Regions from separate parts of the Nitrosospira lacus genome, predicted to be linked through region 3. Evidence: riboswitches for the same ligand, from Rfam matches in the RefSeq annotation. Region 3 holds a riboswitch; each other region holds the start of a gene.
What was found. Region 3 has a riboswitch for cyclic di-GMP ahead of EBAPG3_RS03500 (PEP-CTERM sorting domain-containing protein). Riboswitches for the same ligand answer to the same signal wherever they lie in the genome.
Positions count from the first base shown of each region.

Region 1: linked by a shared signal. The riboswitch ahead of EBAPG3_RS07310 (S8 family serine peptidase) and the one ahead of EBAPG3_RS03500 (PEP-CTERM sorting domain-containing protein) in region 3 are both predicted to bind cyclic di-GMP.
Region 2: linked by a shared signal. The riboswitch ahead of EBAPG3_RS15385 (PEP-CTERM sorting domain-containing protein) and the one ahead of EBAPG3_RS03500 (PEP-CTERM sorting domain-containing protein) in region 3 are both predicted to bind cyclic di-GMP.

Region 1 is NZ_CP021106.3:1,633,492-1,636,766, reverse strand. Features, by position in the region: gene EBAPG3_RS07310 (S8 family serine peptidase) at 1-1,393, opposite strand, end outside; cyclic di-GMP riboswitch class I at 1,538-1,624, opposite strand; gene EBAPG3_RS07305 (PEP-CTERM sorting domain-containing protein) at 1,963-2,622, opposite strand.
Region 2 is NZ_CP021106.3:1,106,766-1,110,040, reverse strand. Features, by position in the region: gene EBAPG3_RS04885 (M48 family metallopeptidase) at 1-501, shown strand, start outside; gene EBAPG3_RS15385 (PEP-CTERM sorting domain-containing protein) at 694-1,371, opposite strand; cyclic di-GMP riboswitch class I at 1,427-1,535, opposite strand; gene lptM (LPS translocon maturation chaperone LptM) at 1,790-1,924, shown strand; gene lysA (diaminopimelate decarboxylase) at 1,921-3,174, shown strand; gene mgtE (magnesium transporter) at 3,199-3,275, opposite strand, start outside.
Region 3 is NZ_CP021106.3:769,904-773,178, forward strand. Features, by position in the region: gene EBAPG3_RS03490 (type II secretion system protein) at 1-288, shown strand, start outside; gene epsA (XrtB/PEP-CTERM-associated transcriptional regulator EpsA) at 713-1,483, shown strand; cyclic di-GMP riboswitch class I at 1,752-1,833, shown strand; gene EBAPG3_RS03500 (PEP-CTERM sorting domain-containing protein) at 1,929-2,804, shown strand; gene EBAPG3_RS03505 (hypothetical protein) at 2,900-3,275, shown strand, end outside.

The sequences.
Region 1 (3,275 bases), 860 kb from region 3:
GGGTGACGCCGGTATTATCGGTCGCGGTCACATTCACGGGAACCAGCCCCGTCACCGTTGCGCCGCCCAGAGGCGCGGAGATGGAAACCACCGGAGGCTGAGTGTCCGCTACAGGAACAGCGGCAACGGCAGCCTTTACCGCTGCTCCCGCATTAACCCTCCCATAGCCATAATAGGGGTCACGTCCGGCAGCACCCAAATCAACGGCGGTTGAGAACAACAGACTTTCGATCTTGGTGTTCTGCAACGTAGGGGCGGCAGACATCATGAGCGCCACGACACCGGCGGTAACCGGGCTGGAAAACGAGGTACCGGATACCGCCCCATAGCCCCCACCCCGGGTTGTAGTCCAGATACCGGCTCCTGGTGCGGACACAGCAACAAAATTGCCATAGCTCGACCAGCTGGCCTTGGCGTCATTGCTGTCGGTGGCAGATACCGCGATCAGTGTGGTGGTGGGCGCATAAGTTTCATTGATACCGCTGTTACCCGCACCCACTACCACCAGCCCGCCCTTGTTCTTCATGTATTGCGCCGCATTCTGGATCGTCGAGCTGCCCGCTATCAGGGCGAAGCTCATATTGACAACACGCGCCCCACGGTCGGCCGCCCATGTCGTCCCCTGCGCCAGCATGCTTACATATCCAGCACCGCTGGTATTGGTGACGCGGATGGGCATGATTTTCGATTGACCGGAAACGGATGCGACACCCACCCCGTTATTGCCTGCCGCTGCCGCCGCGCCGGCTACCTTGGTGCCGTGGCCATATACGTCCGATGTATTGGAGTTATTGTCATAAAAATTCCATCCCGGCACCATGCGCGCGGCGAGATCGGGATGCGCGCTGTCGACCCCCGAGTCCAGGATAGCAATGGTTACTCCGGCGCCCTGGGCACCATCCCACGCGGATGCTGCGCCAATTTTAGGTAAGTGCCACGCACTGCCATAATAGGGATCATTCGGCACGAAATCGGGGGTTACAAGGTAGTCGGGCTCCGCAAACTTGAGGTGCGGGTGATGGGCGAGCCGCGCGGCAATGGCTTTTTCCGAGGCATTACCCGGCAAATCCACGATGTACAAGTCGCTCTGCCCGATCTTCCTGCCCTTGCCGCCATGGGCACCAAGTATCTTTGCCAGCTCCTTTTCGGGCAGCCCGGCACGGGGCACCACCAGGATCCGTCCTTTTGCCCATGTCTCGGAACCAGCGCCCGGTCCCTTGACTTCCGGGGGTGCGGCGTCGGAAATGGTTGGATGGAATCCCATGCAGGCCGCCAATATAACCGCGACCAAACCGAACCGGGCGCGTGTAACAGGTTTCAAGCCACTTGATGGAAATACACAGGTAGCCAGCCCTGAAATGCCGGAAGGTGATGCCTGATTGCTGATGCTCATTTGAAGTTCCTCCTCGTGGTGTGGAGGCGGAACTACCGGAATAGGCCTGGATTGAAAAATGCTCTAGCGCCGGACAATAAAGTCCATCCGAGCATCTTGCTTGATTCCCGTCAATCTATGACATTGATCAGGGAAGCGGCGTTATCTGGCAGTCCTGCCGTCCTGGGGCCTTTGCCCGGTAGACCGATGACTTTGCGTCCCCCGTTTTCACGGGGTTTGCCCTTTGCAGATCTAAAAATGTTGCGTCATCATTGCATGGATGACGCGCGCCGCCTATTGGACTGAAGTACAACTCGCCGAAGAGTGAAAATGGATAGGAAAAACCGGACCGGCAATCCCTTGCTGATGAATACGCCTTAAACCTGTACAAAATCCTGCGTGGATTTACATTTCCGTACGTACATTCCGGGACATCCGCCATTCCATGCAGAAAAATGCAAACACAACCATGATGATTGCTTGCATGCTTGGGAACGACGCGCATAGGCGCCTATTTAATGCACTTCCATGGTCGTACCAAATAACAAACCCGCCGAAGCGGGTCTGTTGTCAGGCCTGTATTAAGCAGATCAGGCTAGTTGCTTTTTGTGTCTGCGTGATATGCCGATACCCAATAGACCCAGGCCAAGAAGCGCCAGTGTTGCGGGTTCCGGTATTTCAATAGGGGGTACTGTACGATCGGTAGGACCAAGGCGGACTTGCTCCAAGTCGCTGATACCCGTCATTCCGGAGGCACTGTCGATGATTACTCTTACGATCACCTGATTATCCAGGGAAAAGCCGGTGAAGAAGTTCTGTCCCGACCCATCCAAGGCTTGGTTCAGGAAGCTGAAAGTCGCACCGAACTGATCGATCAGGAAAATATTCGCAGATCCATTCGCTCCGGCATCGATATTGAACTGCACTTTCGCAAAGCCGAGAAGCGGATCGTCCAGCCCCCACTCGATATGATTAAAGGAACCATCGGCGGCCTCAATACGCGCCTGCCCGCCTCCAGGAACTATAATATTTTCGTTACTGGTAAAGTTGACGAGTTGATGGGTCTGATTAAGCTCGCCGACTACGAGAGTATCGAGAACCCCGGGTTGCGTAAGCAGCACATTCTGGACATCTCCTGAACCCCCGATCAATCCTGTGCCTAGCTGAAGCGTTGCGGATGCGCTACCTGAGTAAAATGCACCCAGCAAAGCAATTGTGGCACTCGCTTTAAAAACTTTTTTTATGTTCATGATTCATTCTCCAAGTATTAAGTGACCCGATTAATAACAAAGCAAATGTCGTGCCAGATAGAGAATGATTATAATATATTGATTATTATAGTTAATATATAACCTTATTAAAAATATGTAAATTTTTCCGTCAGTTATTTGCTCAAGGGCCAGGAATCACTCGCTCTGAACGACGAAAAAGTTAATCTTCTATGGATATCGGTGGGAGCCGCCTCCAAGGCGGCTGTCGGCTATTTAGGGCCTGTTAACACTTATTTCGCACCCGCGACGGCGACGGATTTCTCCAGCACGAGGCATGAGCCGCGCGGCGGAGGAGACCTCCGTAAGCGGCGAGTAACGAAGGGCTGGATGAAATCCGTCCCGTCCCTTCGGGGTGCGCACAAAAAACGCGGGTGCGAAATAAGTGTTAACAGGCCCTAATAATAAGATGCCTTATGCGTCGCCAACATGCATTTAAATTCAAGAATCGGTGACATCCGGAGGAAGGAGGCCTCAATAAGGCAATGTAAGAAATTCCGACAAAATCAGCCGGCTCCGGATATTGATACAACTCGGCGCATTCACCGGGAGCTCGATTCATTTAAATGGAGAACCTATTAATAGAGATCCTATTAAACACGGAGCAATCGAGAGGGCAGCATTACTCAACCAAA
Region 2 (3,275 bases), 340 kb from region 3:
TTGTACGAACCGGTATGGGAAGAAGGAGCCATTTTCCCGCTGCTGGGCGAACCCTGGCAGTTGGCGGCGAGAGCTGCCGGGGTCACGCAAATGACTCGGGCAACGATGAAGACAGGAACTGAAGACAGGCAGATGCAATTGCCGCTGCTTTCCGTCCTAACCCCACGGCAAATCGAAAAAATCGTAATGGACTGGTATTGCAACAAAGCAATCGCATGCTTCAGCGAACGAATCGCGCTGTATGCGGATAAGCTCGGCGTTGCGCTGCCGCAGTTGCGGCTATCGCGCGCCAGAACCCAGTGGGGCAGTTGCAACACACATGGCATTGTCCATCTCAACTGGCGGTTGATTCAAATGCCACTTCATCTGGTGGACTATGTCGTGGCGCATGAATTGTCGCACCTCATCGAGATGAATCACTCGCCGGCTTTCTGGCAAACGGTGGGACGCGTCTATCCGGATTATGTGGCAGCGAGGAAGGAGTTGAAGAGGCTTGGATGATAGCAACGTCCGATAGTTGCCCATCCTGTACAGGTATGATTCATAGATACCGTTTCGATAAAAAAAGGGCGATGGACAACGAGGCTAAGAAACTGCTTCGTTAGGTCTAACTGCTCAAGGAATTTGGCGACGCGGACTTCCAGGCACTGAAAAACACAGAGGGGCGTCCCCCTCCGTGTCTCAGGACCGGCCCTATTCAAGGGGTTTACGGCGGCGCGCCAGAAAGCCCATCAGACTCAAGCCAGCCATGAACATGGCATAGGTTTCAGGTTCAGGAATAGGAGAAGATAGGTTGATAAAACTCTCATTGCCGCCACCACTCGCAAACCGTTGCAGATGCAAACCGATGCGCAAGTCGCCGGTTCCGCCATTGTTCGGGAGTGCGAGCGCGTTGATAACGCTGCTGTATGTCTGAGCGCCAGTCAGGTCGAAATCGATGGCGAGCCATTCACCCTGGCTAACACCGTTCCCCGAGACAGGTGCATTGGAATCCGCCAGAAAGCCGGCGGTTGTCACAAAAGCGGGGCTGACTAAATTGCCGCCGGGAAGATTGGGCGGACTGGCCCCTTGCGAGAAATTCACTCCCGATGAAGACGTAATGGATGCAATCCCGAGAAGCGTACCGTCGTCAAAGTAGACATCGGTCAGGGAAGAAGTGGAAGTGTTGGTAAAATTGAATCTCACCTGATGGCTGCCAAGATCTATCACCTCAACCTTGAGGTTCGCTTCCCCATCCGCCTCGGCTCCCGCGTTGTTATGCGTGATATTTGCAAAACTATAAGAGGTTGATACCGCCGCGTATCCGAGCGGCTGATAAACCGATATCGCGAGGGCAAACAGCAAGCCCGGCAATGGTCTTAGATAACTCATGAGCGACCCTCCCAAAAATTTGGTTTCAAAGATTTATGGTGTAAAACAATGGCATACTGGCACTCCGGCTATCTGCATGCGGACCGGTTTCTTCAGCAAGCGATGGTTTTGGCAGATCCTGGATTTTCCGGCCCCGTCTCGCAACGGGTGTGGCTTTACGGTACGTCAAAAGCTTAATGGAAGAGAATGACAGCAAATGCTTCGCCGGGATTTATATGCATGAGCTATTAGGCGCATGCCATGGAGGAAGACACCTATCAGTGCAAGATCGATAAAAGAATTGCAAGCCGCAATGACGCTGCCAATCGTCTGAATAAAATTCTCCGTTGATTGCTGGCTGACCTGGGGAGGCTCATTCAGAGATTCTTGACCTTTATGTTAGTATTTCATTTCATATCCATCATTCCGGTATCGCTCCATGCATAAATTCTGCACCGCTTCCCTGCTGCTCTTGCTGCTCAATGGCTGCGGCCTGAAGGGGCCTCTCTATCTTCCGCAAGAACAACCTGCGCAGTCATCGCAGCAATCCCCGGACGAAGTGAAAAAGAAGTGAGTGGTTTTCCTTCATTTGATTATCGCAATGGGAGGCTGTACGGTGAATCGGTTCAACTGGATCGCATTGCCCGCGAATTCGGCACGCCCTGCTATGTTTATTCACGCGCGGCGCTCGTTGCGGCTTACAGGGAATTCGACGCCGCATTCGGCGGACGCGACCATCTGGTGTGCTATGCAGTCAAGGCTAACTCCAATCTGGCTATTCTCAATTTACTCGCCCGTCTCGGCAGCGGCTTCGATATTGTCTCCGGGGGAGAACTCCAGCGAGTGCTGAAAGCGGGCGGTGATCCGCAAAAAGTGGTGTTTTCGGGAGTGGGCAAGCAACCGGATGAGATGCGGGCGGCGCTTGCTGCGGGAATATTCTGTTTCAACGTGGAATCGGAAGCGGAATTGGCCGTGCTGGACCGGGTGGCGGGTGAGTTGAATAAAATCGCGCCGGTGAGCCTGCGGGTCAATCCCGATGTGGACGCAAAGACGCACCCTTATATTTCCACTGGTCTCAAGGAAAACAAATTTGGTGTGCCCTTCGAAGAGGCGGAGAAGCTTTATGCCTCCGCACGCGAATTTGCCAACTTGCGCATCAGCGGACTGGATTGCCATATCGGCTCACAATTGACCAAACTGGGCCCCTTTGTCGAAGCTTGCGGGAAAATACTTGGCCTGTTGATTCGCCTTGAAACGCTGGGATTTACTATCGATCATCTGGATCTGGGCGGCGGTCTCGGCATTCGCTATTTGGGAGAAAATCCGCCCGCGGCGAAAGACTACGTCACGGCATTGTGTGCCGCGATCGGCCCACGTAACCAGCGCATCCTTATCGAACCTGGCCGCGCGCTGGTGGGCAACGCCGGTGTATTGCTTACGCGCGTCGAGTATCTCAAACATACCCCGCATCGGGATTTCGCCATCGTGGATGCCGCCATGAATGACCTGATGCGTCCGGCACTCTATGACGCCTACCATGAAATCCTGCCGGTTATTGCGAATGGCGGCGATGAGAAAATATATCAGATTGTCGGGCCCGTTTGTGAAACAGGCGATTTTTTGGGGCATGACCGGAAGCTGGCATTGTCTCAGGGCGACTTGCTAGCCATTATGTCCGCCGGAGCCTACGGCATGAGCATGAGCTCAAACTACAATACCCGCCCCCGTGCCGCTGAGGTCATGGTGGATGGTGACCACGTTCACCTTATTCGCCAACGCGAATCCCTGGAGCAACTGCTTGCCGGCGAGAAAATGCTTCCCTGAACGGAACTTACCCAGCAATTCCCCCTAAACAAGAAAAAGGGTTGCGAGCCCCAGGAAAATGAAAAAACCCCCGCTATCGGTAACGGCGGTAATCATCACGC
Region 3 (3,275 bases):
TCGACCCGGAAACCATTCAAGCGGGCAAATTTTCATGAGCGCTATGCGACTTTCGCCGACGCGGTGAGTTATCAGGACTGGACCTTCATCTACACGCCGGGAGAAGCCGGCGGTACCGCGCAGCAACCGGGATCACAAGCCCAATCCCAGCCCCAGCCTAAGCCTCGGCCCGAACCTCAATCGCAACCTGAACCGCGGTCCCCGCTGCAACCGGAAGCATCGCCACTTCCTGCCTTACCTGATCCATCCACTGCGGCGGGCTCGGCTTCCGCGCCACCCGCCTACTGAACGCACTCGACCGGGTTCGAGGAACCATTCGTCGGGCATTCCAGGCATGAAGCGGTCGGGAATCGGGCTGCACTGAGGTGATCTCTATGGGGGGCCCGCACTTCGATGCGGAGCCGCACCATCCCGTGTTGCCGCGCCTCGGCCCGAGTCCCAAAAACCGCACAATCCACTCTGTCCAATTGCGGGATTCAGGCTTACCAATCTTCTTGAATCTCCATCCGCGCCACGCCGCCATGGGCGTCCATGTGCATTCGATATGATCCTTTGTGCTCCTATCATATTCACGAATTTGACACATGAGCTTAATTATTTTGTCATCCAAAGCGCTGAAAATAGCCGAGCTCCCGAAGTTGAGCAAAATACAACTTTACCGATGGTGTGGCCGGGTATGCGACACAAATAAAATCAAGGCATAAGAGGCATCATGGGGGGAACCATTACTCTCACGGAACGAGAAATGGAGTATCTGTTCCGGATCATCGACTCATCGACCTCCATCTTCCGGCGTCATCAATTCTTCCTCTGGTCTCAAGGCGAGTTACAAGGCCTTTTGCCGCATGGCATGCTCATATGCGTGTTCGATGAGGGGTCCGGCCAGTCGATCAGCATCGAAAAATTCAGCCGCACCGAAATAGGCGAAATCATGTTTTCCGAGCTTTGCCGGCCGGATGGCGGCATCGTCTTCCGCGTGATGTCGGCATGGAGCGCGGGCCGGAACCGGCCATTTCTGGTTTGTCCGAATAATCTCAATGGCATTACCTACAAGCATTTCGCGAATGATCTCAAGCGCGGCAACCTGGAGCGCGTCGCGGCGCATGGAATGTTCGATGCCAATGGCCGGACGAGCAGCCTGTTTGCCTTCACGCAGATTTCCGGTGCGTTGACCGAGCGCCACGCATACTTTCTCGAACTGCTCACACCTCATATGCATATGGCACTGGTGCGAATGCTATTCCACGAGCGTCATCACCGGCCTGGGACCATGGTGGAAAAAAGCAGAAAGCTCATCACGGACCGGGAGACGGAAGTTCTGCGCTACGTACAGATGGGCAAGAGCAATCTTGAAATTGGGAGCCTGCTTAAAATCAGCCCGCTTACCGTTAAAAACCATATTCAAAAAATACTGCGCAAATTGAATGTCAACAACCGGGCGCATGCGGTGGCCAAGGCGATGGCATTGAAGATCACGCTCTAGTGATCATTTGGAGTTCGGGAGCTGTTGTGTTGTAGTCCGAACGACTTATGAAAAATTTTCCGAATTATCGATTTGCCGTCACATAAGGTCTTTAACCTGAAAGGGCGGCAGAAACAGGGTTGAACCTGCTATTGATCAGGTGTCGTTACGGTTCAGAAGGAATAGATAGGAAGTACTACAAAAATCACGGTTGAGTTTCATGAGCACTTAACCGTCACTGCATATAGTGGCAAGCGTCCGGCAGGAAGTGCAAGCGCTTCACGCCGGAGGGGAACAAAGCCAAACCCGTTGCGAAGCGGGGACGGAAAGCTGCGGGCCTAAGCGTGAGCGGAGGTAGCCGGGTTGCTCCAGGATGGCTGATCAGGTGGGCCACGAGCCGCATGGGTCAGCCGGTTGAAAATCGGATATCAGGCGCAACTCATTTAACCTTTTAGGAGTATCAGTAATGAAAATGAACTTCAAGCTTAAGGCACTCGCGGTCGCCGCCATCATGGCAGCCTCGGCGCCGGCTTTTGCCGCCATCGACGGCGGCCCGACCGGCAACGGCGAACTCCTGCTCAACGTACGCTACTACGGGGGCGATTCCGCTACCTCCGGTGGGGATGACATCTCGGCCCTGTTCGATCTGGGCTTAAAAATGAACGATGCGCTCGCCGCGAACAGCAGCCTGACCGGCCTCACCGGAACGTGGAACCTTAACTCCGGTGCCTACGGCGCCTCCTGGAATCAACTGTTGAGTTTTGTCGGTGCGGCCAATACGGGCAAAATCGAATTCAATGTGATCGCTCTGGACGACACCGACCGGAATCTCGCCGGCGGTTCGCGCTATCTGACCACGGGCAGCGTGGATGCCTGGCCGAGCCAAGGGAATACGAACGTGAAAGGATTTAACGGCATGGATCAGTATCTCACCGCCAACAACAGCCGCGGCACCCATGCCACCGACGCCAACGGCGCCAGTGTTGCCACGCCGACAGATGCCCCCAATACCTTCTTCGGCGCAATTGGCGGTTTGACCCAAGGTGACAACTGGTTGGCGAAGACCACGGTCGACACCACCCAGGTACTGGGTACGGAGCAGAACTTCTGGTTCCTGACGACTTCCTCCACTTCCAATCTCGCCCAGGCCACCAAGACACCTTTTGGTGTTGACCTGAATCACGACGGCGTTATCGGCGCGGGCGAGTTCACCAAGGTTACATTGAACGAAGCCGGTGTCCTCAACATCACCAGCCCGGTGCCGGAAGCCGATACCTGGGCCATGCTGCTGGCCGGGCTCGGCATGCTCGGCGCGATGGTCCGCCGCCGGACAGGGGTCTGAACCACCCCCACTCGCTTCTTCGACCCGCTTCCGCCTCCCTTTGGGGAGGTGGGGCAGGAATGAATACGCTATCAACCAGTTAAAAGGATATCGAGATGAAAATGAAACTGAGTAAAATCGCGCTGGCCGTGGCCGCGCTGGGTACGGCCCCGGCTGCGTTCGCTCTCACCCCTGCACAGGTTGCCGCCGGTCCCACCACCTACGTGTGGTTGTCCGGTGCGTCCGCCCCCAGCAATGCCGTGTTCCGCAGCGTGATGTCGCTGTGCAATGGCTTGGCCGGCAACGGCGGCGCCAATGACGCCCACATGTACCTGGAAAGCACCGGCACCGAGCCCGGCAAAAGCAGCGGCGACCGGGTCGCCTACGCCTGCACCATGAGTGCCGCCGCCGGTTCGCTGGCAGGCAAGAAAGTGGTGGTGTACCATACGGTTGAAGGCGGTTCCTTCAACGCCTACGCCCCGCATCTGAGCA